3 regions of the Arthrobacter dokdonensis genome follow, and region 3 is predicted to be linked to each of the others. Evidence: riboswitches for the same ligand, from Rfam matches in the RefSeq annotation. Region 3 holds a riboswitch; each other region holds the start of a gene.
The links. A riboswitch is a leader RNA that binds a small molecule or an ion and turns the genes downstream of it on or off. The one in region 3 is predicted to bind thiamine pyrophosphate.
Positions count from the first base shown of each region.

Region 1: it holds a riboswitch for thiamine pyrophosphate, as region 3 does, so the genes downstream of both, DMB86_RS12315 (bifunctional hydroxymethylpyrimidine kinase/phosphomethylpyrimidine kinase) here and DMB86_RS01290 (ECF transporter S component) in region 3, are expected to answer to the same signal.
Region 2: it holds a riboswitch for thiamine pyrophosphate, as region 3 does, so the genes downstream of both, DMB86_RS17530 (3-oxoacyl-ACP reductase) here and DMB86_RS01290 (ECF transporter S component) in region 3, are expected to answer to the same signal.

Region 1 covers NZ_CP029642.1:2,756,853-2,766,578, forward strand. Annotated here, with positions in the region: gene DMB86_RS12290 (glutamate-5-semialdehyde dehydrogenase) at 1-489, opposite strand, end outside; gene proB (glutamate 5-kinase) at 560-1,711, opposite strand; gene obgE (GTPase ObgE) at 1,701-3,308, opposite strand; gene rpmA (50S ribosomal protein L27) at 3,447-3,704, opposite strand; gene rplU (50S ribosomal protein L21) at 3,768-4,076, opposite strand; gene DMB86_RS12315 (bifunctional hydroxymethylpyrimidine kinase/phosphomethylpyrimidine kinase) at 4,435-6,048, opposite strand; TPP riboswitch at 6,039-6,137, opposite strand; gene DMB86_RS12320 (Rne/Rng family ribonuclease) at 6,250-9,726, opposite strand, start outside.
Region 2 covers NZ_CP029642.1:3,919,258-3,928,983, reverse strand. Annotated here, with positions in the region: gene DMB86_RS17550 (SulP family inorganic anion transporter) at 1-579, opposite strand, end outside; gene DMB86_RS17545 (malonic semialdehyde reductase) at 735-1,364, opposite strand; gene DMB86_RS17540 (MFS transporter) at 1,486-2,895, shown strand; gene DMB86_RS17535 (ATP-binding protein) at 3,071-4,351, shown strand; TPP riboswitch at 4,425-4,519, shown strand; gene DMB86_RS17530 (3-oxoacyl-ACP reductase) at 4,587-5,351, shown strand; gene DMB86_RS17525 (LLM class flavin-dependent oxidoreductase) at 5,351-6,673, shown strand; gene DMB86_RS17520 (TetR family transcriptional regulator) at 6,740-7,393, opposite strand; gene bioB (biotin synthase BioB) at 7,526-8,632, shown strand; gene bioA (adenosylmethionine--8-amino-7-oxononanoate transaminase) at 8,625-9,726, shown strand, end outside.
Region 3 covers NZ_CP029642.1:278,966-288,691, forward strand. Annotated here, with positions in the region: gene DMB86_RS01275 (UDP-N-acetylglucosamine 1-carboxyvinyltransferase) at 1-20, opposite strand, end outside; gene DMB86_RS01280 (energy-coupling factor transporter transmembrane component T family protein) at 261-1,058, opposite strand; gene DMB86_RS01285 (ABC transporter ATP-binding protein) at 1,055-2,626, opposite strand; gene DMB86_RS01290 (ECF transporter S component) at 2,629-3,255, opposite strand; TPP riboswitch at 3,300-3,421, opposite strand; gene DMB86_RS01295 (DUF4235 domain-containing protein) at 3,549-3,809, shown strand; gene mnhG (monovalent cation/H(+) antiporter subunit G) at 3,806-4,168, opposite strand; gene DMB86_RS01305 (monovalent cation/H+ antiporter complex subunit F) at 4,171-4,437, opposite strand; gene DMB86_RS01310 (Na+/H+ antiporter subunit E) at 4,502-5,068, opposite strand; gene DMB86_RS01315 (Na+/H+ antiporter subunit D) at 5,077-6,720, opposite strand; gene DMB86_RS01320 (Na(+)/H(+) antiporter subunit C) at 6,717-7,274, opposite strand; gene DMB86_RS01325 (Na+/H+ antiporter subunit A) at 7,271-9,726, opposite strand, start outside.

The DNA of each region.
Region 1 (9,726 bases), 1.9 Mb from region 3:
AATGGCGGCCACCACGCCCATGGGGACGTTGACCTGGCGCATGCGCAGGCCGTTGGGCAGGGTCTGGCCGCGTACCACGTTGCCCACCGGGTCCGGCAGGGTTGCCAGCTTGTCGAGCGCGTCGGCCAGGCCCTGGATGCGTTGTGGGGTCAGCGTGAGCCGGTCCAGCATGGCGGCTGAGGTGCCGTTTTCCCGGCCGGCGGCCACATCCTTGGCATTGGCGGCGAGGATGCGGTCCTGGCTGCCCAGCAGGGCCGAGGCGATGGCGCGCAGGCCCCTGTCCTTCCACGCACGGTTGGCTCCCGCCATGCGGCGCGATGCCCGGCGGGCCCGCTCGGTGATGCCGCGGACCTCGGCGGCGGCTGACCCGGAACCGGCAGCTTCGGCGCCGGCTGCCGGGGCCTGCAAGGCGCCCGCCTCGGGGAGTCCGCCCTGGCGCGCCCCTGTGGTTCCAGCTGTGCCGGTGTGTTCAACAATCTGCTCGGTCATGCCCCAAGTCTAGGCCAAGCTCACCAACATTACGGGTGCGGTGATGAGGCGCTCACGGGTGCGCCGGTACTCAGGAGTGGATCAGGACCAGGTCGTCCACATGGACCACCTCGCGTTCGTACTCGCGGCCCAATTCCTTGGCCAGGGACTTGGTGGAGCGCCCCAGCATCTGCGGGAGGTCCCCGCTGCGGTAGTTGACCAGTCCGTGCGCAATGACAGTGCCGGCAGGATCGGCAATCTCCACGGCGTCCCCGGCATCGAACTCACCGGTGACGGCAATGATGCCGGCCGGCAGCAGCGACTTGTGGCGTTCGCAGACGGCCCGGACGGCCCCGTCGTCGAGGACCAGGCGGCCGCGGATGTCCGCCAGGTGGGCCAGCCACAGCAGGCGGACGGGGCGCTTGCTGCCGTTGATGCTGAACCACGTGCCGACGTCGTCCCCGGCGAGGGCGGCGGCGGCATTTTCGGTGGACGTGACCAGGGCCGGGATGCCGGTTTCGGCGGCGATCAGCGCGGCCTGGACCTTGGTGGCCATGCCGCCGGTGCCGACACCCGCCCTGCCGGCGCTGCCGATGACAATGCCTTCGAGATCCTCGGGCGAGTCGATGGTGCTGATCCGGCTGGCGCCGTCGCCGGGAGGCCCGTCATACAGGGAGTCGACGTCGGAGAGCAGGACCAGCGCGTCGGCCTTCACCAGATGGGCGACAAGGGCGGCCAGGCGGTCGTTGTCGCCGAAGCGGATTTCGTGGGTGGCCACGGTGTCGTTTTCGTTCACGACGGGCACCACGCCCAGGTGCAGCAGCCTCTCCAACGCGCGGTGGGCGTTGACATACTGGCTGCGCCGAGTCAGGTCCTCGGAGGTCAGCAGCACCTGTGAGACCGTGACGCCGTGCTCGATGAAGGCGTGATTGTAGTTCGCCATCAACAGGCCCTGCCCCACGCTTGCGGCGGCCTGCTGGGTGGCCAGGTCCTTGGGACGCCGGGACAGGCCCAACGGCAGCAGCCCGGCGGCGATGGCGCCGGAGGAAACCAGGATGACCTCCGTGCCCGCCAGCCGCCGGTGCGCCAGCACGTCCACCAGGTTCTTCAGCGCCACCTCGGAGATGCCGCCGGCCACCGAGGTGAGCGACGACGAGCCCACCTTGACCACGATTCGTGCCGCTGTGGCGATCGCCTGGCGGGTGCCGGCGTCGGCCCGGGCGGGCAGGCCGCTAGAGCTCATCGTCGTCCGTTGCACCGCCGTTGGCGTCAAGGTCTTCCTTGATGCCAAGGTTCCTGGCATGCTGGCGGTTGGTTGACTCGGTCCAGATGCCGGCCTTGCGTTCGGCTTCCAGCTCGGCGCGGGCGGCCGCCTTGGCGTCGCGGCGCTCCTGCTGCTCCTCGCGCTTTTGGGCGCGGGTGGGACGGTCGCCCAAATCCAACAGGCGCAGGTCGGTGCCGCGGGGTGCGGCAAGGTGCTCGGCGCCGCCCATCATGGTCGGCTCCCAGTCGAAGACCATGCCGTCGTCCTCGCCGATCACCACGGTGTCCCCGGGCGTGGCTCCTGCCTTGAACAAGCCGGTTTCCACCCCTGCCTTGGCAAGGCGGTCCGCGAGGTAGCCGATGGCCTCCTCATTCTGGAAGTCGGTCTGCCGGACCCAGCGCTCGGGCTTTTCCCCGATGACACGGAACAATGGCTCCAGGTTCTTTTCCTCGCGGCGGATGATGAACGGGGTGGCGTTCACGGCGCGCGGACGCAAGACCACGGGGGTGGCTTTCGCGGGGGCCGCGGCGACAGCGTCGCGGGCCTCCTGGACGATCTCGGCCATGGCGAAGCCGAGCTGGCGCAGGCCTTCGTGGCTTGCCGCGGAGACCTCGAAGACCCGGTAGCCGCGGGCCTCGAGGTCGCCCTTGACGAACTCGGCCATGTCGCGCCCGTCCGGGGCGTCGACCTTGTTCAGCGCCACCAGGCGGGGGCGCGCGTTCAGGGGGACCACGTCGCCGTCTGCCCCGGCAAAGCTCATGTCCACGGCGTAGCGGTCCAGCTCCCGTTCGATGACGGCGAGGTCCGAGATGGGGTCGCGGTCCGGTTCCAGTGCGGCGCAGTCCAGGACGTGGACCAGGGCGGCGCAGCGCTCCACGTGGCGCAGGAAGTTGTGACCCAGTCCCTTGCCTTCGCTGGCGCCTTCGATCAAGCCCGGGACGTCGGCGATGGTGAAGCGGATGTCGCCGGACTGCACCACGCCGAGGTTGGGCACCAGGGTGGTGAAGGGGTAGTCGGCTATCTTGGGGCGCGCGGCGGACATGGCCGCAATGAGGCTGGACTTGCCGGCGGAGGGGAATCCGACCAGTGCGATGTCCGCGATGGACTTCAGTTCCAGGACAATGTCCCCGTGGCTGCCCTCGACGCCGAGAAGGGCGAAGCCGGGCGCCTTGCGCTTTTGGGAGGACAGCGCGGCGTTGCCCAGGCCGCCCTGGCCGCCGGCCGCGGCAATGTATTCGGTCCCTTCGCCCACGAGGTCCGCCAGGACATTGCCGGCCTTGTCCTTGACGACGGTGCCGTCCGGCACGTCGAGAACCAGGGTCTCGCCGATCCTGCCGTCGCGCCAGTCGCCCATGCCGGGGCCGCCGTTGCCGGCGTTGCGGTGGGGCGCATGGTGGTAGTCCAGAAGTGTGGTGGTCTGCGCGCTGACGCGCAGAATGACGTCGCCGCCATCCCCGCCCTTGCCGCCGTCGGGCCCGCCCAGGGGCTTGAACTTCTCGCGTTTGACAGAGACGCAGCCATGGCCGCCTGTCCCGCCGGATACATGCAAAACAACCCGGTCAACAAAGCTGGCCAATGAGATCTCCTTGATTAGTACTGCCGTTGCGCACTGTTCATTCTAGTCTGCGCGTAGTCGCCGGCACGTTGGGGCCGGTGTGTTAAAACACAGTGGAGCGGGCCAGCCGGCCCGCTCCACGTGCGAAAAGCTATTTTGTCAGACCGCAGCTGCGACGATGTTCACAACGCGGCGTCCGCGCCGCTGGCCGAACTCGACCGCACCGGCGTCCAGGGCGAACAGGGTGTCGTCCTTGCCGATGCCCACGCCCGCACCGGGGTGGAAGTGGGTGCCGCGCTGGCGGACGATGATCTCGCCGGCCTTGACGACCTGACCGCCGAAGCGCTTCACCCCGAGGTACTGAGCGTTGGAATCACGACCGTTGCGAGTGGAGCTCGCGCCCTTTTTATGTGCCATTTGAATTGCCTACCTTTTGACTAAAGACTGTTGAAGAGGACCTGCTGCGACTGCGTAAGGAAATTACGCGATCGAGGTGATCTTGACCTTGGACAGTTCCTGACGGTGGCCCTGACGCTTCTTGTAGCCGGTCTTGTTCTTGAACTTCTGGATGACGATCTTCGGTCCGCGAAGATCCTCCAGCTTCTCAGCCGTAACCTTTACATTAGCCAGGTCCTTTGCGGCGGTGGTGAGCTTCTCACCATCAACCAAGAGCAAAGCGGGCAGCTCAAGCGTGCTGCCGACTCCACCGGGGACGCGGTTCATGGTCACGTAGTCTCCGACGGAAACCTTTTCTTGACGGCCGCCTGCGCGGACAATCGCGTACACCACTGGGGAACTCACTTCTCTCGACGTTTATTACAAAGAATTATTGTGCCTCAACGCCGTGGACCTCAATGGAGTTCTACCATGGAGTGGCTGCCCTCAGAGTTGGCGTAAGCACCGAAGACCAAGAATACGCTAATTCCAGCCCCGGCCGCAAATGAGACTGGCTCCGCGCTACCGAAACGTAGGCATCGGGGTCGCTGCCCATCAGCCACGCCCGCTCAACGGAACCGTGCCCCATCACTCTAGCCGACATTTGGCGCAGACCGTGGGCTTCCCGGGCGTGGCGCGCAACTTTAAGCCGGCGCGGGCCAGTGGCGTTCGTCACGCTGCCCCTGCGGCCGGCCGGCCAGGCGCCGGCCGGTCAGGCGTAGAGCCGCGGCGCGTCAAAGAAATCCACTTCGTATTGCGCCGAGTTGCCAAAGGCCTCCCTCATGCGCTCCCGCTCCAGCGCGGAGCCCCGGCCCGCCGCGGCGTCGACGATTGCCACGGCCCGGGCCGCGGCCTCGGTGAAGGCGTCGTCCGCATACGTTTCCAGCCACTCACGGTATGGATGGACGCCCCCGTCCGTGCCGCCGTCGTGCTTCACAGCCCCTGCCGTCGGGCCGCCGCCCGCCCTCCTGAGTTCTGCCTTCCGGAGTTCGGCCGCCCGGTAGTCGGCATCGAGCACGCGGCCCACCTCGGCGTACAGCCAGTAGCACGGCAGTACGGCGGCGGCCACTTCGGCGTAGCTGCCCGAGAAGGCAACGGCCTGGAGGTGGTCCACATAGTGCTTGGTCACGGGCCCCTGCGTCACGTCCACCGGGTGCCGACTAAGCCACTCGCGATGGAGCGAGAGTTCCACGGCCAGGCAGTTCTGCGCGCCGGCGGCCCAGAAGCGCTGCTCGTCCTCGGTGGGGGCCAAGGCACTGGCACGGGCAAGCACGCGCGAATACGCGTTGAGGTACTGCGCGTCCTGGGCCAGGTAGTAGGCAAAGTGCCGGCTGTCGAGCGAACCGGCGGTGAGGTCCTTGATGAAGTCCAGCGCAAAAAGGGCTTCACGCTGGGGTGCGATGTCGGCCCACAGCGACCGGCTGAACGCGTCGGCGGCCGGCGGCCGGTTGGTCCACAGTTCGTGGAAGTGGTTGAGCGGCCCGTGCCCGTGCCCGAGGTCCAGCGCGTCCGCGGTGCGCAACGCCCCCGTCAGCCAGTCCTTGGCCCGCTTCACACTTTCGGGCCAGCTGCCGGTCTGTGCCTGCAGCGTGGCCAGCGCGGCGGACAGCGAACAGCCGGTGCCATGCGTGTTGGCGGTGTCCACGCGCGGCCCCGCGAAAACCTCCACCGACCCGTCCGGGCCCAGCAGCGCATCGGGGCATTCGTCCCCGTCCAGATGCCCGCCCTTGACCAGCACGGCGATGCCGTGGGCCAGGGCCAGCGCCTTGCCCTGCTGCAGCGCAGCCTCCCACGTCGCGGCCTGGGGCTCGCCCGCCAGGACGCCCAATTCGACGAGGTTGGGCGTGGCCAGATGGGCGTGGCGGAGCAGGCGGAGCAGCGCTTCCCGGGCGTTCCCGTCCATGAGGTCGTCACCGCTGGTCGCCACCATGACCGGGTCAAGCACGACGACGGGCGGCCGGGTTTTCGCCAGCCACTCCCCCACGGCGTCCATCACCCCGGCGTTGGCGAGCATGCCGATCTTGACCGCGTCGATCGTGATGTCCGCTGAGAGGCTGTCAAGCTGCCGGGCGAGGAAGTCGGCCGGTGGCACATGGACGCCCTGCACCCCCCGGGTGTTCTGTGCGGTCAGCGCCGTGATGGCGGCCATGGCATAGCCACCGTGGGCGGAGATGGCCTTGATGTCGGCCTGGATGCCGGCGCCTCCCGAGGGGTCCGAGCCGGCGATGCTGAGCACGTGCGGGGGCCGCGGCGCGCCGCCGGCACCCGCCGTCGGCTCCGCGGGCGGGAGGTGCCGGAGTGGTACGGGAGTGGCGGTGCTGTTCAAGGGGACATCCCTTCGCCGGTGCTGGCCGGACAGGTTCAACGGGTCTTTTCTCAGCCGGCCCTCCTGGCCTGGCACCCCGTGTCGCTCCCCACCCTAGCGCCGCCCCCGCCCGTTAAGGAAAACCGTGTGCCAGAAGGCGCCGTCCCACGACCGGATAGGGTCGATGGGACGTCACCTTCTGGCACACGGTTGAAGTCGGTGCTAGAGCTCCGAAGCCGGGACGCCGACGCCGAGCATGATGATCGGCGCCGCTTCCTTCGCGGCCGCGGCCTTCGGCTTGACGGCCGGCTGCGCGGCGCTGCTGTGCGCGGTGCCGCCCTGGCCGGCGGCGGTTTCCGAGGTGTCCACGCTCATGTCCGCCCCGCCTTGGGCGCTGCGGGCGCTGCGGTTGCGGCGCGGTCGGCGGGACCGCGGGCGGTCCGCTGCTTCACCGGCGTGCCCGTCGTGCGCGGCCTGGCTGGACGTCCCGCCGGTTCCCGCCGCGGGTTCCGTGCCGTGCACCTGGGCGGGGGCCGCCGGGTTCTTCGGTCCGGCCAGCTGGTCCAAGGCCTGCGACAGGCCCGCCAACGCGGCCGCCTGCTCGGCGCGGTGCGCCTCGTCGTCGTGCCTGTGGCCGCGTGGCAGGGCCACTGCCTCCCCGCCCAGCGTCACTGTGGCCGTGCTGCCCAGGCTGGTCGGCAGGGTTTCCAGCGCGGCGGATTCGCCGGCGTCGGCGTGTCCCGCACCGGTGTGTCCCGCGCCGGCGTGGCCCGCGTCAGTTTGTCCCGCGTCGGCGCGGCCTGCCTGCGGGCCCTCATGGTGCGCGGCAGCGGCGGCTGCGGCAATGCTGGCCAGCGCGGCGCGCGCCTGCGTGGCCTTTTGCAGCCGCTCGGCCTCCGTGGCCTCGTCAATGACGGGCGCCTCCACGTGGTCGTGCACGTCTTGGTGGTCGCCGTCCGGATGGGAACGGTTGCGGTTGCGCTTCCGTTCGCTGCGGGTGGAGCGGTTGGCGGTGCGTTCGGCCTCGCGGTGGTCGTTGCGGCCCGGCTGCGGATGGTGCTGCTCGGCGGCCACCGTGTGGACGCGGCGGTGCTCCACCGGGATTTCATGGGTGACCATGCCGCGCCCGGCGCAGGCCTCGCACTGCTCGCCAAACACTTCCAGCAGGCCGGTGCCCATGCGCTTTCGCGTCATCTGCACCAGGCCCAGGCTGGTGACCTCTGCCACCTGGTGCTTGGTCCTGTCGCGGCCCAGGCATTCGACCAGGCGGCGCAGCACCAGGTCGCGGTTGGATTCGAGGACCATGTCGATGAAGTCGATGACGATGATGCCGCCGATGTCGCGCAGGCGCAGCTGGCGGACCACTTCCTCGGCCGCTTCCAGGTTGTTCTTGGTGACGGTTTCCTCGAGGTTGCCGCCGGAGCCGGTGAACTTTCCGGTGTTGACATCGACCACGGTCATGGCTTCGGTGCGGTCGATGACCAGCGAGCCGCCGGAAGGCAGGAACACCTTCCGTTCCAGGGCCTTGGAGATCTGCTCGTCGATGCGGTGGGCGCCGAAGATGTCCTCCGCCTTGGTCCACTTTTCCAGCCGGTCCAGCAGGTCCGGGGCCACGTAGGTGACATAGGCCTCGATGGTGTCCCACGCTTCTTCGCCGGCGACGATCAGCTTGGTGAAGTCCTCGTTGAAGACGTCGCGGACCACCTTGATGGTCAGGTCGGGTTCGGCGTAGAGCATTTCCGGGGCGAGCGTCTTGGTGGATGTGGCCCGGGTGTTGATGCCTTCCCACTGGGCGCGCAGCCGGTTGATGTCGTTGGTGAGCTCTTGCTCGCTGGCGCCCTCGGCGGCGGTGCGGACGATGACGCCGGCGTCTTCCGGCAGGTGGTCCTTCAGGACGCGCTTGAGGCGGTTGCGTTCAACGTCGGGCAGCTTGCGGGAGATGCCCGTCATGGAGCCGCCGGGGACGTACACCAGGTAGCGCCCCGGCAGGGAGATCTGGCTGGTCAGGCGGGCGCCCTTGTGGCCCACCGGGTCCTTGGAGACCTGCACCAGCACGGAGTCGCCGGACTTGAGCGCGTTCTCGATGCGGCGCGGCTGTCCGTTCAGGTGCGCGCCGTCCCAGTCCACTTCACCGGCGTACAGGACGGCGTTGCGGCCGCGGCCGATGTCGACGAAAGCGGCCTCCATGCTCGGGAGCACGTTCTGGACCTTGCCCAGGTAGACGTTGCCGATCAGCGAATCCTGCTGTGTCTTGGAGACAAAGTGCTCCGCCAGAATGCCGTCTTCGAGGACGCCGATCTGGATGCGGTCCTCATTTTGGCGAACCACCATGACCCGGTCCACGGATTCGCGGCGTGCAAGGAACTCGGCCTCGGTAATGACGGTGCGGCGGCGGCCGGAGTCGCGGGAATCGCGGCGGCGCTGCTTCTTGGCTTCCAGGCGGGTGGAGCCGCGCAGGCTGGTCACGCGGTTGGAGGCGCTCTGCGAGGATTCCACGGCCGTGCGCGGTGCCCTCACCTTCGTGACGGTGTTGGGCGGGTCCTCGTCGGTTCCGCCGGCCAGTTCCAGATCGGCGTCCCCGCGGCGGCGCCGACGCCGACGCCGGGAGGTGACACCGGCGGAATCCTCGGGGTGGTCCGCCTGCTCGTCTTCGTTGGAGCCGTCTCCCACGTCGTCGCCGGTCTCGGACGACTTATTGCGGCGGTTGCGGTTGCGCCCCCGGCCCCGGCGGTTTTCCTGAGTGTCCTCGGCGTCACCGGCGTCGCGCTCTTCCACCTGCTGGGCCGCGGCCTGGGGCGGGGTCGTCACGGCCAGGCTGAGGTCCGGGGCCAGGAACAGGGCGGAAACGCCGGCGCCCGGGGCCAGGAACGGCGAGTCCGCAGACGGCCGCGTGTTGGCCTCGGGCTCCGTCCCGGTGGTGGCGGCTGTGTGCCCGGCCGAGTCGTTCGAGGGTTCGCTGGCGTTCCTTGCAGCCGCATCGGCGGTGCCGGCGGTGCCGACGGTTTCAGCCGCATCGGCGGTGCCGGCGGTTTCAGCCGTGGCGGCACCGGAACCGTGCCCAAAGACCCCGGCGTCGGGTGTTGAAGCGTCATGGCCCGGGGCCTCCGATGTATCGGCGGCGGCTTCCCGCGGGGCCTTCCCGGCAGCCTTCGCTGCGGCCGGCCTGCGCCGGCTGCGCGTGGTCCTGGCGCCGAGGGAAGCTTCGTCCGCGGACGCTTCCATCGCGGCAGCCTGCGGCACAGGGGTTTCCTGGGCAGGGGCTGACTGGGCGGGCGCTTCCAGAACAGTGTCCGGGACTTCGCCCTCCGCTGCCGGGAGGGCCGCCGCGCCGGCCTTGGCGCGGCTGCGGCGGACCGGCGCCTTCCTCGCGGGCGCGGCTCCCCCGGCGGGGGCCGCTTCCCCGGCGGGGGCCGCTTCCACGGCCGCTGGCTCGGCTGCGCCGGCGGCGGGAGCGGCTACTGCGGCGGCGGGAGGCGCGGCAACCACCGGTGCGGTGCTGCTGTGCCCCAGGGAAAGTTCGCCCTGCACAGCTTCGGGGGCCGGAGCGGTAACGGGAGCCGTGGCGCGGCGGCGCGGGGCCCGCTTGGCGGGCGCCTTCTGCGCCGCTGCTGCGGTTTCACGTGTTGCCGATGGGGCTGCGGCGGGTGCGGAGTCGGCACCCGTGCCCAGCGGCCGGCCATTCACCGATTCAGCGGTCCC
Region 2 (9,726 bases), 720 kb from region 3:
GGGGCCCTCGCCGGCCACGTCGGGCACGTCAAGACCGGCCAGGACGGCAACCGCCGTCACCACGACGATCGCCACGAGCGGGGCGGGCACCGCCCTGGTGATCCTGGGCAGCACGGCAATGATCAACAGTGTCAGGGCGAACAGCGGGTACACGAGCCACGGTACGCCAAGCAGGTGGGGCACCTGCGCGGCGAAGATCAGGATCCCCAGCGCGTTGACGAAGCCGATCATGACCGAGCGGGGGATGAAGCGCATCAGCCTGGCCAGGCCGGCGGCGCCAAACGCAATTTGGACCAGGCCGGCCAGCAACACGGCCGGCAGCACGTAGTCCACGCCGTGGGCCCGGACCATGGGCGCGATCACCAGGGCCACCGAGCCCGCCGCGGCGGTGACCATGGCGGAACGGCCGCCCAGGAAGGACATGGACACCGCGAGCACCACGGAGGCGATGAGGGACACCATCGGATCCACCCCGGCAATGACGGAAAATGAAATGACTTCCGGAACCAGGGCCAAGGTGGTCACCATGCCGGCAAGCACCTCGCGGCTGAGCAGCCTCGGCGTGCGCAGGATCTGCAGGTGCCCGGCCCAGGTATCCTGGCTGCCGGGCGGGACCGGAGTTGCGGCGGCGGGGGCCTTCTTGTTCACGGGCAGGCGGCCTTTCTCGCTGAAGGGTGCGGCTGTCGCGGAACCGGAGCCTTGTCCACTTTACGGCCTGTGCCGCGCGGCGGGCATCAGACCGTGGCGGTGGCGGCGTCGAACTCCAGGCGGTGCAGGCGTGCGCGGTCCACGATGCCGTTCGGCCTGCCCAGGTTGACCACCAGGAAAGCCTTGCGCTGCGTGCCTTCGTTGAACTCGGTGTCGATCCCGGCGGCGTCAAAGCCCGCCATGGGACCGGCGGCCAGGCCGGCGGCGCGGGCGGCCATGATGAAGAACCCGGCCTGGATGTGGGCGTTGTTCACGGCCATGCCCTGGCGGAGGGCGTCGTTGGCGGCGAAGGTGGGGACCATGCCGGCGGCGTGCGGCGCGGTGGTGGGCATGAGTTCGTGCCAGTCGGTGTCATAGCTGAGCACGGCCACCAGCGGAGCGTTCAGGGTCTTGGCCTTGTTGCCGTCGGACATGTGCGCCACCAGGCGTTCGCGGGCCTCGGCCGAACGCACCCACGTGATGCGCAGCGGTTGGATGTTCATCGCGGTCGGGGCCATGCGGGCCAGCGCGTACACGGCTTCGAGTGTCTCGTCGGCGATCTCGCCCTCGGCCCAGCTGTTGGCGGTGCGTGCGTCCAGGAACAGGGCCGCCGCGGCGTCCGCGTCCACGATCAATTCATCCTGCAGTGTGATTTCCGATGCGACGTCAATGCTCACGGGTCCAGCCTTCTGATTCGAGAAATGTCTTCCTCATGGATCAGCGCAGAAAGTGCCGCAATTGTTTCCCGGGCGGACCGTGAGTTGTGTCACGTGCCTCGCCGGTGGCTACGCTGGGGCGGTGGGAATCACCAGTACGACGTCGGCCGGCACCAGCTCCTTCAGCCGGGCCCTGGCGCTTTTGGTCGCCGGGACATACTTCATGGAGATCCTGGACGGCACCATCATTGCCACCGCCGCGGCAGGCATGGCGGCGGACCTGCATGTCCGGCCGGTGGACATCAACCTGGCCATGACCTCCTACCTGATCACCCTCGCTGTGGGCATACCCATCAGCGGCTGGCTGGCCGAACGCTTTGGTGCCCGGAAGGTCTTCACGGCTGCCATCGCCATTTTCACGCTGGCATCCCTGCTGTGCGCGTTGAGCCCCAACTTCGCCTTCCTCTGTGCCGCCCGGATGCTGCAGGGCATGGGCGGGGCCATGATGGTCCCGGTGGGCCGGCTGGTGGTGCTGCGCGACGCGGACAGAAAGGAATTTCTCGAGGCCATCGCCTACCTGACCTGGCCGGCGCTGGTGGCTCCCGTGATCGCCCCGGCGCTGGGCGGGCTGCTCACCACGTATGCCAGCTGGCACTGGATCTTCCTCATCAACGTCCCGCTGGGCATCATCGCCTTGATCACGGCCGGCAGGGTGGTGCCGGACATCCGCGCGCACAAGGTCCCGCCGCCGGACTGGATTGGCTTTGTGCTCTGCGGCGCGTCCCTCGCCGCCCTGGTGATAGGGCTGGAACTGGTGGGCTCGGCACCCACCCCCTGGGCCGGCGTCGTGCTTTGGCTGCTGCTGGCACTGGCCAGCGGCACGGCCGCCCTGTGGTGGTTCAGGCGCTCCCGCCATCCGCTGCTGGACCTGCGCGCCCTGCGCATCCCGACCTTCCGGGTGGGCAACGGCGGCGGGGCGCTGTACCGGCTGGTCATCAACGCCGTGCCTTTCCTGCTGCCGTTGATGTTCATGCTCGGCTTTGGCTGGACGGCGTTTGAGGCCGGGCTGATGACCATGGCCGTGTTTGCCGGGAACGTCCTGATCAAGCCGGCCACCTCGCCCCTCATCCGACGCTTTGGATTCCGCAACGTGCTGCTGCTCAGCAACGCCGGCGGCGCCCTGGTGCTCGGCGGGTGTGCGCTGCTGGTGCCCGGCACCGCGCCCGCCGTGATCGCCGCCGTGCTGTTTGCCAGCGGCGTTCTGCGCTCCATCGGCTTCAGCGCCTACAACACGCTGCAGTTCGCGGACGTGCCCAAGGCCCGCATGTCCGGGGCGAACACGCTGTCCTCCACGATCGCACAAATTGCCACCGGTCTCGGCGTTGCCGTGGGTGCGCTGATCCTGCGCGCCGCCGGGGTGCTGCTGACCGGCGCCGCGCCCGTGGCCAGCTTTCAGTGGACGTTTGCCGTCCTGGCCGTCCTGATGCTGTACCCCGTGGCGGAGGTGCTGCTCATGCACCGCTCGGCGGGCGAAGTGGTGCGGACGCGGTAGCCGGCCCGTTGCGCGGGCCCGGCGGTTCGGGCGGGGCGCATGTCACTGCTGTGCGCACGGCCCGCATGCAGCCCGACGCGGAACAGGACACATTACGCCACGCTCACGGCCCTGTGCCATGATGCTGGCACTGGTTTTTGCAGCCGGTCCACACAACGCAAGGGAGCGCTGGAGCATGACGACTCGGAAGATTCGGGACTTTCATCCGCAGGACGTGGAGGGGATCCTGGCGCTGTGGCAGTCGCTGAAGGCGAACGGCGTGGAACCCGTCTACGACCTCTCCGAAGTGCTGGCGTCCTGCGAAAAGGACCACGCGGTCGTGGCCGTCCAGGGCGAACAGCTGGTGGGTGCCGCCGTGGCCAGGGCTGCGCACGACCAGGGCTGGATCGTCTTCCTCTCCACCCTGCCGGCCTTCCGGGGGCAGGGGATCGGCACCTCCCTGTTGGCCGCCGTCGAAAACCGCATGGCGGCGCACGGGCTGAACAAGCTCTCCGCCCTCATGCCGGACACCGAAACCCGGGTGGAGGCGTTTACCAACCGCGGCTTTGTGGTGAAGAAGAACCTGCGCTACTTTGAACGCCGCATCCCCGTCCAGCGCGCCGAACTGGGTGCCTTGGAGGAGCTGGGCGGCCGGGTGCTCCCGCGCGACCTTTGGGACCGGGTGGCGGGCATGACGGCGGAAAAGGAGCTGCTGGAGCGCAGGCTGGTGCTGCCGCTGGCCGAGTCGGAGCTGGCGGAGGAGTTCGGGGTGGTGCCGCCGCGCGCGGTCGTGCTGTTCGGGCCTCCCGGGACGGGCAAGACCACCTTCGCCAAGGCCATCGCGTCGCGGCTTGAGTGGCCGTTTGTGGAAGTGTTCCCGTCGCGGCTCGCGGGGGACCCGGGCGGCCTGGCCGGCGCGCTGCGGCAGACGTTCCTGGACATCGCCGAGCTGGAGCACGCCGTCGTGTTTATCGACGAGGTCGAGGAGATCGCGTCGCAGCGCTCGGGGGAGCCGCCGTCGCCCATGCAGGGCGTCACCAACGAGCTGCTGAAGATCATCCCGGCGTTCCGCGACCAGCCCGGCCGGCTGCTCGTGTGCGCCACGAATTTCATCCGCTCGCTGGACTCGGCCTTCCTGCGCCACGGCCGCTTCGACTACGTCATCCCCATCGGGCTGCCGGACGCGGACGCCCGCGCGGCCATGTGGACGCGCTTCATCCCGGCCGCCGCCATGGGGCAGGTGGACGTTGACGGTCTGGTCGCGGCAAGCTCCGGGTTCTCCCCGGCGGACATCGAGTTTGCGGCCCGCAGCGCCTCCCAGCGCGCCCTGGAAAAGGCGGTGTACGACGGCGGTGCCCAGGCGGGCGGCCCCGTCACCGCCGACTACCTGGAGACCATTGCGGACACCAGGGCCACCGTCAGCGACGCCGTGGCCCAGGACTTTCTGGAGGACATCGAGGCGCTGGCGCGCACATGACGCGCCGCACGTAACAAGCCGGGCAATCTTCCCGGCCCGTTGGGTTCCGGGGTGCGGTTCGCCTAAACTCGCAGGCAGTGACACGGGGTGCCCTTCGCGGGGCTGAGAAACACACCCGTTGAACCTGATCTAGTTAGCACTAGCGAAGGGATGTCCTGCCGGTTGTCGGCGCCTGCCCTTGGGGGGCGGTGCACGGCCGTGCCCCATCTTTTCGCCTTGACCAAGGTGGAGAACCATGCAGTTGTCAGAACAAACAGTCCTCGTCACGGGTGCCGGCCGCGGCCTCGGAAACCACATTGCCCGGTCGTTCCTGGACGCCGGATGCCGGGTGGTGGCCAACTACCGCAACAGCGCCGCCGGCGCCCGGGAACTGGCCGCAACCGCCGGTGCGGAGCGGGCGCTCGCCGTGCAGGCCGACGTCACCGACCCGCAGGAGGTGGCGGCACTTTTCGCGGCTTCGGAGGCTCACTTTGGCACGGCCGTCACCACCGTGGTGAACAACGCGCTGGCCGACTTTTCCTTCAACGGCGATTCCCGCGCCACCGCCGGCGCCATTGCCTGGGCCGACTTTGACGCCCAGTTTTCCGGCAGTGTCCGCGGCGCGCTTAACACCACACAGGCGGCCCTGGCCGGCATGCGGGCGCAGGGCTTCGGCCGGATCGTGAACATCGGCACCAACCTGTTCCACAATCCCGTGGTGCCCTACCACGACTACACGGCGGCCAAGGCGGCGCTGCTGTCCCTGACGCGTACGCTCGCCGCGGACCTGGGCCCGGACAACATCAGCGTCAACATGGTCTCCGGGGGCCTGCTGCGCACCACGGACGCCAGCGCGGCCACGCCGGATGAGGTGTTTGACTACATTGCCGCAGCCACCCCGCTGCGAAGGGTCACGACGCCGGCCGAGCTCGCCGACGCCGTGCTGTTCTTCGCCTCGCCGTGGGCGCGTTCCGTGACGGGGCAGAACCTCATGGTCGACGGCGGGCTGGTGATGAACTGATGCCCGGCACGTCCACGCGCCAGCTGCACCTCAACGCGTTCCTGCACGGCTGCGGCCACCACGGCGCGGCCTGGCGGCTGCCCGGCTCGCCCATCGACGGGCTGGGCGACATCCGCTACTACGAACGGCTGGCCCGAACGGCCGAGCGGGGGCTCTTTGACGCCGTCTTCTTCGCCGACGGACAGTCCGCCGGCGATCCGGCCGCGGGGCCGTTGTGGCATCTGGAGCCGTTGACCATGCTGGCCGCGATTGCGCGGGCCACGGAGCGGATCGGGCTGGTCAGCACCGTGTCCTCCACGTTTTACAGCCCCTTCCACGCCGCCCGCATGCTGGCATCGCTGGACCACATCAGCGGCGGGCGGATCGGGGTGAACGTGGTGACCTCCATGTTCGACGCCGAGGCGCGCAACCACGGGATGCCTGCCCTGCCGCCGCACGCCGTGCGCTACGCGCGGGCGGCCGAATTCATTGAGGTGGCGAAGGGCCTGTGGGACTCCTGGGACGACGACGCGCTGCTCGCCGACAGGGCCGGCCGGTACGCCGATCCGGAAAGGATTCGCCCGGTGCTCCATTCGGGCCCGCACTTCAGCGTGGACGGCCCACTCAACGTGCCGCGATCGCCGCAGGGAAGCCCGGTGCTGTTCCAGGCCGGGGCCTCGGAGCCAGGACGCGAGCTGGCGGCGAAATACGCCGAGGGGATTTATGCCGTCGCCTACGACCTGCCCAGCGCACAGGCTTACTACAGCGACGTCAAACGCCGCGTGGCGGAGGCCGGGCGGGCCCCGGACGGGGTGGCCATCATGCCCGGCCTCGTCACCTACGTGGGAGTCACCGAGGAGGAGGCCCGGGCCAAGCAGGCGGAAGCCGACTCCTTCCTGCCGATAGAAGCCTCGCTGACCCAGCTGGGCCGCTTTGTCCAGCGGGACTGCAGCGGCTGGGAACTGGACGCGCCCGTGCCGGCCCTGGTGCCGGCGCGTGAATTCACGGGACCGCAGGGCCGCTACGCCACCATTGTGCGCATCATCGAGGCCGAACGGCCCACGGTCCGCCAGCTGCTGGGCCGGCTGGCCGCCGGCGGCGGCCACGCGACCATGGTGGGCACCCCGGAACAGGTGGCCGATGAAATGCAGCGCTGGTTTGAACACGGCGGGGCCGACGGCTTCAACCTCATGCCGCCCCTGCTGCCGGATTCGCTGGATGACTTTGTGGAACTCGTTGTGCCGGAGCTTCAGCGGCGCGGACTGTTCCGCACCGAATACACGGCAACCACACTGCGCGGGCACCTGGCCCAGGGCCGGCGGAGGGAAGAGCGTGCTGCGTGACCGGGCACACCCTCCGCTACGCGCCAGGCCGAGAAATTAACACAGCTGAACCACGTAAACGGCGGGCTAAGCCGGCGCCGGGCCGGGGTTGGCGGCCGCCCGGCCCGGATGGGCGGCGGGGAGGGAACGGCCCGGATGGGCGGCGGGGAGGGAACGGCCCGAGGCGCCGGCCAGGAACATGTCCAGGCCAAGCATAAACACCTCCCCGGCGCTGCCGGCGGCCCCGGCTTCCGCGGCTGGCGCCGGGACACTGCCGGCCGGAGTGAGCAGACCAGCCCGGGACAGCCCCGCACGGGTCTGCTCCTCCATGACCGAGCCCAGGACGTAGTGCACCAGGGCCCGCCCGGCCCATTCCGCCTGCCCGGCGGGCAGCCCGAGGCCGGCCAGCCGGGCGCTGAAGCCCAGCAGCGGAGAGGGCGCATCAGGATTCAGCGCGTGGGCCAGGGCCACCACTTCGGCGCCGTCGCGCACAGACAGGAGGGCACTGCGGACCTGCACCGCCAATTCCCTGGCCGTGGCCGCCTCCCTGCGGACAAGGGGAGCCAGGATCAGCCCGGCCAGAACCGTGAGAAGCTCCTGCTTGTTTTTCACGTGCCAGTACAGTGCGCCGGGCTGGACGCCAAGATCGCGGGCCAGGCGGCGCATGGAAAGGTCCGCGAGCCCGTATTCGCGCAGGATTCCCATGGCCGCGCCCACCACGTCCTCGCGTGTCAACGCCATGGCCGCCCCCTTCCGTGGTTCCGCATGCTGTCCGCCGTGCCATGACGGCACGTTCCTATATCTTCCCCCATCAGCTGCACGCACACGGCACCCGCGATTGACAGCGGGCCCGCCACACCGCAAACTTGAACGGTGTTCAATTACTTTCAAGACCTCGCCGACCGGCAGCTTGCCGGCGCCACCCTGAGCCGCGAAGAGGCGCTCGCCGTCCTCGAATCCAGCGATGCACAGCTGCTGGAGGTGGCGGCCGCCGCCGCCCGCCTGCGCCGAGCCCACTTCGCCAACACCGTCAAGGTCAATTACCTCGTCAACCTGAAATCGGGCCTGTGCCCGGAGGACTGCACCTACTGCTCCCAGCGGCTGGGTTCCGCCGCCCAGATCCTGAAGTACACCTGGCTCAAACCGGAGGACGCCGTGGCGCAGGCCGCCACGGGCATCCGGGCCGGCGCTTCCCGCGTGTGCCTCGTCGCCAGCGGCCGCGGCCCCAGTGACCGCGACGTGGACCGCGTGGCCGGCATGGTCGCCGGGCTCAAGGGCGAGCACCCGGACGTGGAGGTCTGCGCCTGCCTGGGCATCCTCAAAGGCGGGCAGGCCGAGCGCCTCAAGGACGCCGGCGTGGACGCCTACAACCACAACCTGAACACGAGCGAGTCCAACTACGCGGACATCTGCTCCACCCACACCTTCACCGAACGCGTGCGGACCGTGGAACATGCCAAGGATGCCGGCCTGTCGCCGTGCTCCGGGCTGATCGCCGGCATGGGGGAAAGCAACAACGACCTCGTCGACGCCGTCTTCGCCCTCCGCGCACTGGGCAGCGAGTCCATCCCGGTCAACTTCCTCATGCCCTTCGACGGCACGCCGCTGGAAGGCACCTGGCTGCTCACGCCCGGACAGTGCCTGCGCATCCTCGCCATGGTCCGCTTCGCCTGCCCCGCCACCGAGCTCCGCATGGCCGGCGGCCGCGAAATGCATCTGCGCACCCTCCAGCCGCTCGCCCTGCACGTGGCCAACTCCCTGTTTCTTGGCGACTACCTCACCAGCGAGGGCCAGGAAGGCCAGGCCGACCTTGACATGATCGCGGACAACGGCTTCGTGGTCCTTGGCCAGGACCCCGCCGTCCAGCCCGCCCCGATCCAGCCCGCTGAACCGGGGATGTACGACGCCGCCGCCTCCCCGGGCGTCCCCGTCACCATCCGCCGCCGCGGGGCGGGGACGGCAGTGGCCCCCAATGCCTGAGGGTGCGGTTCCCGGCGGCACGCTCATTTCCCGGGACCGTGGCCTGCTGTGGCACCCCTACGCGCCCTTGGAGGGCGACGCGCCCTACGCCGTCCTCGGCGCCTCCGGCACGCGGCTGAGCCTTGGCGCGGCCGACGGCACGCAGTTCGACGCCGTGGACGCCATGAGTTCCTGGTGGTCCGCCATCCACGGCTACCGGAACCCCGCCCTGGACCAGGCCCTGCTGGACCAGGCAGGCCGCTTCAGCCACGTGATGTTTGGCGGGCTGACCCATGCGCCGGCCGTGGAGCTGGCCGAGAGGCTCACCGGGATGACGCCGGACGGGCTGGACCACGTGTTCCTGGCCGACTCCGGTTCAGTGTCCGTTGAGGTGGCCCTGAAAATGGCCGTGCAGTACCAGCTGGGCCGTGGCCGCCCGCAGAGGACACGGTTTGTGGCGCTGCGCGGCGGCTACCACGGGGACACCTTTGCCGCCATGGGCGTGTGCGATCCCGTGGACGGCATGCACGCGGCCTTCCCCTCGCTCATCGCCAAACAGCTCTTCCTGCCCCGGCCGCCCGCCGCGCGCCTTGTCGGCGGCGAGCTGCTGGCCGACGCCGGGGAGCTCGCTGCCTGGATCGCCGTCCTGGAGGATACGGTGGGCCGCCACCGCGACGAGCTGGCGGGCCTCATTCTGGAGCCGGTGCTGCAGGGCGCCGGCGGCATGCACGCCTACGCGCCCGGGGCGCTCGCCGCGGCCCGGCGCGTGGCCAGCGACAACGGCCTGCTGCTCATCTGCGACGAGATCGCCACCGGCTTTGGCCGGACCGGAAGGCTCTTCGCCTCCGAATGGGCGGGCGTGGTCCCGGACATCATGTGCGTGGGCAAGGCCCTGACGGGCGGCTACCTGACGCTGGCGGCAACGCTGTGCTCGGCGGAGGTTGCCCGCGCCATCACGGGCTCGCCGCTGCGCGCCCTGCTGCACGGGCCGACGTTCATGGGCAACCCGCTGGCCTGCGCCGTGGCCTGCGCCTCCCTGGAACTGCTGGTCTCCTCGGGCTGGCAGGACCGTGTGAGGGGCATCGAGCAGGGCCTGGAGGCCGCACTGGCCCCGG
Region 3 (9,726 bases):
TCTGCAGCCACTTGAGTCATTAAACTTTTATATCATGGGAAGCATATTGCGCTGGCATTATGTGACTTTCATCCAAATGAGGGCACGTTTTCCGGGCTGCTAATCATCCCGTGCGATAAACCGTGCTTGGCGGCGGGCCCCGGGACACACCAAGGCTACTCCTGTCGCTCCACCCTCCCCGCCGAGGCAGCCGGTCCGCGCTGAAACCTGCCGGAATATTCCGTGGTCTCGGCGCCTTCCCGCTACCTCGGCGGAAGGACCTAACGCAGCGGAGGGTTCCACGTGCCAAGCACGACGGCGGCACCCACCGCCGCGGCGGCGATCACCAGTCCCCCGCCCGCCACCCAGGCGTCGCGGCGGCTGAACGTGGACTCCCGGGCCCACGTGCGGTGCCCCGCACCGAACCCCTTGGCCTCCATGGTCACGGCCAGCCGCGACGCACGGCGGATGGCCTGGACCAACAACGCCATCGCCTGCCCCAGCGAAGCCTTGAGTCCGCTGAAGAACCCGGGTTCCCCGCCGACGCCGCGGGCCCGTCGGGCCATGCCCAGAGTCTGCCACTCCGCCACGAGCAACCCCACCAGGCGCATGGCTGCAAGTGCTCCCAACACAAAACGGTGCGGCAGGCGCAGCTTTTGTGCCAGCGCGTCGGCCAGGTCTGTCGGATCGGTGCTGGCCAGAACGATGACGCCGGGTAGGGCGATGGCCAGACCACGCAGGGCGATGGCCACGCCGGACTCCACCGAGCCGGTGGTGAAGGTCAGCGGCCCGGCTGCGAGCAGCAGTTCTCCCGTCTTCGGGGCAAGCAGGGCCGTGCCGTAGCCGCCTACCGCCGCGGCAAACACGATGGGCCAGCCGCGCCGCAACAGCATGCCCGCGCCCAAACCGGCCAACGGCAGCACGGCACACTCGAGCGCCAGGGCCACCGTGGCGGAAACCCAGTCGACACTCACCAGCAGAACGACGGTGATGGCCATTCCGGCTCCAAGCTTGGCGAGCGGATTCGCCCCCGCCAGCCATGCGCGCGACCGGGGCCGGGCCAGGACGTCCACGCTCATCGCCGCACCGCCTTCTTGGCCGTGGCGGAGGCGTGGTTATCTCCAACCTCAACAGGGCCGGCATCCCCTGCGGAGGCGCCGAGGACCAGCCGGTCCCCGCCCAGCACCTGGGTGAACGCGGCGTCGTGCGTCACGGAGACCACCGCCGTGCCGGCGTCCAGCAGTTCGGTCAGCAGCGAGGCCAATTCGGCCCAGGTGTTCGCGTCCTGGCCAAAGGTCGGTTCGTCCAGGACCAGCACCTGCGGGCTTGCGGCCAGCACCGTCGCCACGGACAGCCTGCGTTTTTCGCCGCCCGAGAGGGTAAACGGGTTGGCGTCGGCCACGTGGCCGAGCCGGAGCCGTTCCAGCAGCTCCTCCACGCCGTCCGCGCCGTGCCCGAGCAGCCTTGGCGCAAACAGGAGTTCATCCCGCACGCTGCCGGTCACAAATTGGTGTTCCGGCTCCTGGAAGACGGTGCCGATCCTGCTGATCAACTCCCGTCCGCGCCATTTCAGCGGCGCGGGGCCCGCCCCGCGGGACAGCGCCTCCGCCGCCTCCAACCGTCCGCCCGCGGCGGGCAGCAGCCCTGCCAGCGTCAGGGCAAGCGTGGACTTCCCGGCCCCGTTGGGCCCCGTCACATTCAGCGCCTGCCCGGCGCGAATCCGCACGGAAGGCACGACGGCGGCTGGCACGGCAGGGTGCCCTCGCCGTCCCCTGACGCGGGACACCGCCAGGTCTCCGGCCTCCAGCAACAGCCGGGGGCCGGCGTCGGCCGTGGGGATGGCGGTACGGGGACGGACGGCGGGCACGCGCCCGGGGACCCACACGCCGGCGGCCGACAACATCTCTGCCGCCTGGCCCAGGACCGTGGCGGGCGGCCCGTCCAGCAGCACGCCGCCGGGCTCCCCCGCGGCTTCGGTGGCCAGCACCACTATCCGGTCCACCACGTCCAGCCAGACGGAGACCCGGTGTTCGACCACCACCAGGGTGGCGCCGGTTTCATCCAGGCTGTTGCGGACGGCATCACGCACGTCCACGACGCCGGCCGGGTCCAGATTGGCGGTGGGTTCGTCCAGCAGCAGCAGGCCGGGACGCATGGCGAGCATGCCGGCCAGACCCAGGCGCTGCTTCTGCCCGCCGGACAGGGCTGAACTGGGGTGGTCCAACGGCAGCGTCAGGCCCACGGACTCCAGCGCGGCAGGGACGCGGCGCCAGATCTCCTCCCGCGGCACGGACAGGTTTTCGGCGCCGAAGGCTACGTCGTCGCCGATCCGGGAGAGCACCACCTGGGAATCCGGGTCCTGCTGCATGAGACCCGTCCGGCCCCGGGCCTGCGCCACGGGGGCGCCGTCAATGAGCAGGGAGCCAAACTCGTCGGCACCCTCGTCGACGCCAAGAACGCCCGCCAGGGCGTGGAGCAGCGTGGACTTCCCGGCGCCCGAAGGCCCCAGCAGCAGCACCCGCTCCCCCGGCGCGATTTCCAGGTCCAGGTCGTGGATGGCCTTGGCGGCGCGGCCCGAATGCTGCCAGCCCCACCCCCGGGCGCTGATCCGCGCCGGGGCAACGGCACCCCGGTCGGCAACACGCACGGCTACACCACCGGTTCGGTGGCGGCGCCGCGGGACGGGAGGTTGCCCAGGGCCCCGGTGCGGGCGAGGCCGCGCACGGCCAGCCAGGACAGCAGGCCGGCAATGACGGCGCCGGAGACGGCGCCGAGCACGATGTAGACGAGCTTCCAGACCGGCGCCCACGTCACGTAGGAGACCAGGGTGTCGTTCAGGCCCATGGCCACCCCGGCCAGCGCGCCTGCCAACAGGGCCGCGGGCAGCCTAAAGCGGCGGTACCGGAACACGGCGAATGCGGCTTCCGAGCCGATGCCCTGGACCAGGCCCGAGAAGATCACGGTCAGGCCGAAGGAGTTGCCCAGCAGCGCCTCGACAATGGCCGCCACCAGCTCGCAGTAGAGCGCGGCGCCGGGCTTGCGGATCACCAGGGCGCCAATGACTCCCGCGATCAGCCAGCCCCCGCCGTACAACCCGCCCAGAGGTGGGAAGGCGACGGTCAGGGCGGCGATGAAGCCGTAACCGGCGGACCACAGCCAGAAAATCACGCCCACGGCCACGGAAAGGACGGAAGCCACCACGATGTCCACCACGCGCCACGTGGATTTAGGTGCTGTCCGGGGATTGGCGGAATTGCCCGCGACTGACTTGCTCATGTTTCCTCCTTTGCAGGAGGGGCGGTGCGGCGGTCTTTCCGCGCACCGAAGAGAACTCGACTCCCTTCGCCGGTACTAGCCGGAGCAGGTTCGAGGGTCTGCGGCGAACCGCACTCTCAGCGCCTTGTTCCATGGTATGGAACGGGACGCTCCCCTGTCGTGTTGAATTGCGCCTTCAGTCTACCCGCGCCGCCGCACCGCGGCGAATGCCGTTACGGGCTCCCGCTGACCGGTTAGGCTGGCAGGGAACCTTCGCATCGCATCGGGACCACCGCACTTCAAGGAGCGTTTTTGTGAATATCGTGTTCAAGCTGCTCAGCACCGGGGTGAGCCTGGGAGCTGGATTTGTTGCCAGCAAGATCGTGGACACCGCCTGGGAGAAAAGCACCGGACGCAAGCCGCCGAAGGACGGTGCCGACCTCGAAAACAGCATGCGCTCGGCCCTTGCCTTCGCCCTGGTGTCCTCCGCCGTCGCCGCCATCATCCAGGTCGTGACCAGCCGCACCACGCAGAAGGCCATCGCCCGCTTCCAGCAGCACCCGGACGAGGTCTAGGCCTCGTCGCGGTCCTCCACGACCGCCGCCACCACGTCGTGGAGCTCGTCCGTGCTGAGCAGCTCCGGACGGCGGTGCTTGGTGCGGTACCCAGCGCGGCCCACCATGTGGGCGGACACCGGCACGGTGAGCAGCTGGAACAGCCACGCCACCAGCAGCAGGGGAACCAGCGACCAGGCGCGCAGCTGCAGCCCAACCGCCGCCAGCATGAGGAACAGCCCCAGCACCTGCGGCTTCGTGGCGGCGTGCATGCGGCTCATCAGATCCGGAAACCGCAGGAGCCCGATGGCCGCGGCCAGGCTCATCAGCGCCCCGCCCAGCAGGCAAATGGCCGTCAGGACGTCCAGCAGGGCATCCATGATCACGCCTCCTCCTTTCTGTGCGCCACAAATCTGGCCACCGTGACGGAACCGATGAACCCGATCACGCTGATCACCACCAGCAGCGCCAGGTTGTCTGTATGCCGGGTCAACGCCATTTCCATCGCCAGGGCGGCACCAAAAATCGCCAACAGCACATCCGCCGCAATCACGCGGTCCAGTAGGGAAGGCCCCGCCGCGATGCGGTAAATGGTCCCGGCCGCGGCCAGGGCAAGCACGACGGCGGCAATCACCACGACAATTTCCAAGCCTGTCACTGCGCCTCCTTGGGCGGTGTCGTCGGGAGGGAGCGGCTGGGGCTGATCCCGAACCTCAACGGCCGGACCCGTCGTGATCTCGAACCTCAGCGGCAAGTGCTGCCAGTTCCTCGCGGCTGCCCATGAGGCGGATCAGCCGGGCCTCGATGTCCTGGATCCCGGCACGGACCCTTTCCACGCTTTCCGGGGTTGGTGTGTTCATGGCGTGAACGTACAGGGTGGACGTGCCACGGTCCACCTCCACCACCAAGGAGCCCGGGATCAGCGACAACACGTGGCCCACGGCCGTCATGATCAGGTCCGAGCGGCTGCGCAGCGGCACGGCGATGACGGCATTGCGGATGCGCGGACCCTTCGCCACCGCCCAGTACAGGACCTGGAAGCTGGCGACGCTGACCTCCTTGAGGAACCACAACCCGAACGCCAGCGCCCGCGGCAGGTTGAACCGGCCGCTGAGTTCGACGGGAGGCAGGTAGAACGCGTAGGACACGGCCAATGCGATCAGCAGGCCAAAGACCAGGTTGCCCGGGCTGAAGTCCTGCCACAGGGCACCCCACACCACCACCAGCCAGATCAGCAGCGGCAGCCTGTGCCAGCGGCTGGGCCGTGTCGCCGTGCCCATGGGGCGGCTCATGGCTGCCCCGCCCCGGTGCCCAGCACGGCCTCGATGTACGGCGTGCGGGCCAGCATGCCGTCGGCGGCCTGCTGGCTCAGCTCAAACAGCGGGCCGGCAAACACGCTCAAGGCAACACCGAGCGCCACCAGCCCCATCGTGGAATAGACCATCATCCTGGGCAGGATCGGGATCTCGTTCTCGCCGGAAAAGCGTCCCTCCGTGGCGTCCACGTGCTTGCTGCTGCGCAGTGCACGCATGCTTTCGGCACCCGACGCGTCCGGGGCCGTGGCCAGCAGCACCGGGTCGGGATCCTCGGCGTCGGCCGGGCTGCGCCAAAACACGCGGTTCCACACGCGCGCCATGACCAGCAGGGTCAGCAGGCTGGCCACCACCCCGCCCACCACCAGCGTGTAGGCCAGCGGCGAACCGTCCGCCACGCCTGCCTCCAGCAGCCCCAGCTTGCCCAGGAAACCGGAGAACGGCGGGATGCCGGAGAGGTTCATGGCGGGGATGAAATACAGCACCGCCAGGATCGGGGACAGCTTCGCCAGCCCGCCCAGCCGCGCGATGGCCGATGTCCCGCCGCGCCGTTCCACCAGCCCGGTGACCATGAACAGGCTGGTCTGGATGGTGATGTGGTGGATGACGTAGAAGATGGTGGCGGCCAGGCCCGCCACGGAGGACAGTGCGACGCCGAAGATCATGTACCCGATGTGGCTCACCAGCGTGAAGGAAAGCATGCGCTTGATGTCCGTTTGCGCCAGCGCGCCAAGGATGCCCACCAGCATCGTCAGCAGCGCCACCCCCAACAAGACCGCGCCGAAATGGTCTGCGTTCGAATTTCCAGCGGGAAACAGCAGCGTCTGCGTGCGGATGATGGCGTACACGCCCACCTTGGTCAGCAGCCCCGCAAAGACGGCAGTGACCGGGGCGGGGGCCGTCGGGTAGGAGTCGGGCAGCCAAAACGACAGCGGAAAGACGGCGGCCTTGATGCCGAAGGCCACCAGCAGCATGGCGTGCAGCAGGTGCTGCGTGCCAGGGTCCAGTGCGCCGAGATTCACGGCCAGGTCAGCCAGCGTCACGGTACCGGTGGCCCCGTAGATCATGGCGATGGCGATGAGGAACAGCAGTGAGGACACCACGCTGACCACCACGTACGTGATGCCTGCCCGGATGCGTGATCCCGTCCCGCCCAGCGTCATCAGCACGTAGCTGGCGGTCAGCAGGATCTCAAAACCCACATACAGGTTAAACAGGTCCCCGGCCAGGAATGCATTGGACACGCCGGCGACCAGGATCAGGTAGGTGGGGTGGAAGACGGACACCGGACCGCTTTCCTCACCGTCGGCCGCGCCCTGTCCGGCCGCATACACCAGCACCGCCAGGCTGACGGCGGAGGAAATCACCAGCAGCAGCGAGGAAAACTGGTCCGCCACCATGACAATGCCAAACGGCGGCGCCCAGCCGCCCAGCGGCACCGCCATGGGCCCGCCGGTCCAGACGAAGGCCAGCACCACCACCTCAAGTCCCAGCGTGAGCGCCAGCGTGGCGATGCTGGCACGGCGCTGGGCGCGGGGCCGCCGGATGAGCATGAACGCCAGGGCTGCGCCCAGCAGGGGAAGCGCGACAGCGAGCGGCGCCAGGGATGCCACGCTCATGCGTTGTCCTCCCCGGGGCCTCCGGGGCCGGCCTTGCGGTCGGGCCCAGGGCCCAAGGTGCGGTGGCCGTGGGCGGCGTGTGCGGCCTTTTTCCAGGTCACTTCCGGGATCATCTCGCGGCTGGCTGCGGGTTGGTCGTTTTCGTGGAAGTCGGAGATTTCAACCGCAATTTCGGAGTCCTCCTCGGCGTCGAAGAGGTCCTGCGCGGCCACCTTGCGGTCCTCCCTGTCGTCCTGGATGTGGTCGGCCCGGCTGAGCATCCACGAGCGATAGATCAAGCTGAGCATGAACGCCGTCACGGCGAAGGAAATCACAATGGACGTGAGAATGAAGGCCTGCGGGAGCGGATCATTGTATTCCGTTGCCGGGATATTCTTGGTGAAGACCGGTGCCAGGCCGGCATAGCCGCCGGTGGCCAGCAGCAGCAGGTTGGCGGCATTCGCCAGGAGCATCAGCCCCAGCAGCACGCGGGTCAGGCTGCGTTCCAGCAGCAGGTAGATGCCTATGGCAAACAGCACGCCCATCACCAGCAGCAATGTCAGGTTGACGCTCACCGGCCCACCTCCAGCGGTTCGTCGTCTTCGATCAACGTGAGGGCGCCCAGGCCGTCCTCCTCGTGCTGGTCGATTTCGGACCCGAGGCTGCGCAGCACGTCCATCACCAGCCCCACCACCACCAGGTACACCCCGATGTCAAAAATGGTGGAGGTGACAAACTTGACGTGGCCAAACACGGGCAGGTCAAAGGCGAAGATGGCGCTTTGGAAGACCTGCCCCCCAAAGAACAGCGGGGCCATGCCGCTCAGCGCAGCGGCCGCCAGGCCCAGGCCCAGCATGGTTCCGGCGGAGAGACGGCTCGCCTCGGCCAATTCAAATCGTCCGCCGGCGAGGTAGCGGATGGTCAGTGCCAGCCCCGCCACCAGTCCCCCGGCGAAGCCGCCGCCGGTGCCGTTGTGGCCGGCCAGCAGCAGGTAGATGGACAGCACGATGATGCTGTGGAAGACCAGCCTGGTGACCACCTCGATGATGATGGACCGCCGCTCCGGGGCCAGCGTCCGGCCGGCCACCAGCCACGGGTTGGTGGCCGGCACCACGGCAAATCGCCTGGCCAGTTCGACGGCGGGACCGGAGAACAGGTCGGCCCCGCCCAGGCGGCCAATGCTGCCGGTGGCCACCGTTTCGGCACGGGCCAGGCGCTGACCGCGTCCGCGCACGAAGATCAGGCTCGCCACACCCGTGGCGGCAATGGCAAGGACGGAGATCTCCCCGAACGTGTCCCAGGCGCGGATGTCCACGAGGGTCACATTGACCACGTTGATCCCGCCGCCGCCCTCATACGCCAGTTTCGGCAGCTCGAGGCTGACGGGCGTGGCGATGCGTGATCCCATGGCCACGACTGCCACCAGCACCATGACAGCGCCAAACGCGGTCCCGAGCACCATGCGCACCACCCGGTGCTCGCCGGCGCCGCGTTCCCGCAGGCCGGACGGAAGGGAGCGCAGCGCCAGCACGAAGGCGACCAGGACGATGGTCTCCACGAGCATCTGAGTCAGCGCCAGGTCGGGGGCTCCCTGCAGGGCAAAAATCAACGCGAGGCCGTAGCCGGTAACGGAAACCATCAACACCGCCATGAAGCGCTTGTTGGCACGGGCCGCGGCCACGGCCCCCACCACGATGGCCAGGCCCGCAAAGACCTGGAAGGGCGATCCGGGGTCCAGGAAGTATTTTTGCGTCGTCCAGCTCGGTCCCGTCACGACGAGGACGGCGCCGATGGACGCGATGGCGGTGGCCAGGATGACGGACAGGTAAAAGAACAGCGAACCGCGCTGGGTGCGGCCGGTGACCCAGATGGCCACCAGGTCCAGTCCCACGACGGACTGGCGGTATCCGCGCTCGAAGTCCAGCCCCGGCGGCAGCCTGTCCTGCAGCGTCTCAAAACTGCCCCGCAGCAGAAACAGGAGCGCGCCGCCAACCACGACCACGGCGCTCAGGACCAGCGGCAGCGTGACGCCGTGCCACAAGGCCAGATGCAGCCCATGCGGGCCGTCCGCCGGAAACTGGGCGCTGTAGGGCGCAATCCACGTATCCACGGCCTGCGGAATCAGTCCGTAGGCCACCGTCAGGGCGCTGAGCAGGGCGGGCGCGCCCAGGAACAGCCAGCCGACGGGCTTGAACGCCGTGGCCTCGACCACGCCGGTGCCGGAGGGCTTGCGGGCAAAGCCGCCCCACATGAAGCGGGCGCTGTAGGCGAACGTCAGGATGGAACCCAGCACCATGACGGCCAGCACGGCCACGCCGAGGAGGTAGCCGGAGGGTCCGTAGCGGGCGTTGGCCTCGAACGCCGCAAACACCGACTCCTTGGCCACGAAACCGGCCAGTGGCGGCAGGCCGGCCATGGAGGCCGCGCCGATGAGCGCCACCACGCCCAGTGCCGGGGCGGAGCGAAACACACCGGAGAGCTCGCGGATGTCCCGGGTGCCGGACTGGTGGTCAATGATGCCCACCACCAGGAACAAGGTGGCCTTGAACAGCCCATGTCCGAGCACCATCGCCATGCCGGCCAGGGCGGCTTCCCGGCTGCCAAGCCCCACCACTGTCATGATGAAGCCCAGCTGGCTTACCGTGCCATAGGCCAGAATGAGCTTAAGGTCGTGCTGCCGCAGGGCCCGCCAGCCGCCCAGCAGCATGGTGGCAAGGCCCAGCACCGTGATGACGACCTGCCAGTACTCGGTGCCGGAAAAGCCCGGCGCCAGGCGCGCCACCAGGTAAATGCCCGCCTTCACCATGGCGGCCGCATGCAGGTAAGCGCTGACCGGAGTGGGCGCGGCCATGGCGCCAGGCAGCCAGAAATGAAAGGGCAGCAGGGCCGACTTGGTCACGGCGCCCACCAAAATCAGGGCGACGCCGACGTCGACCACCGTCCCGGGGACGCCTGCCGCTGCCACCAGTGCGGGAGCCTTGGCCAGCACGCCGGAGATGCTGTACGTGCCGGCGCTTTCCCCCACCA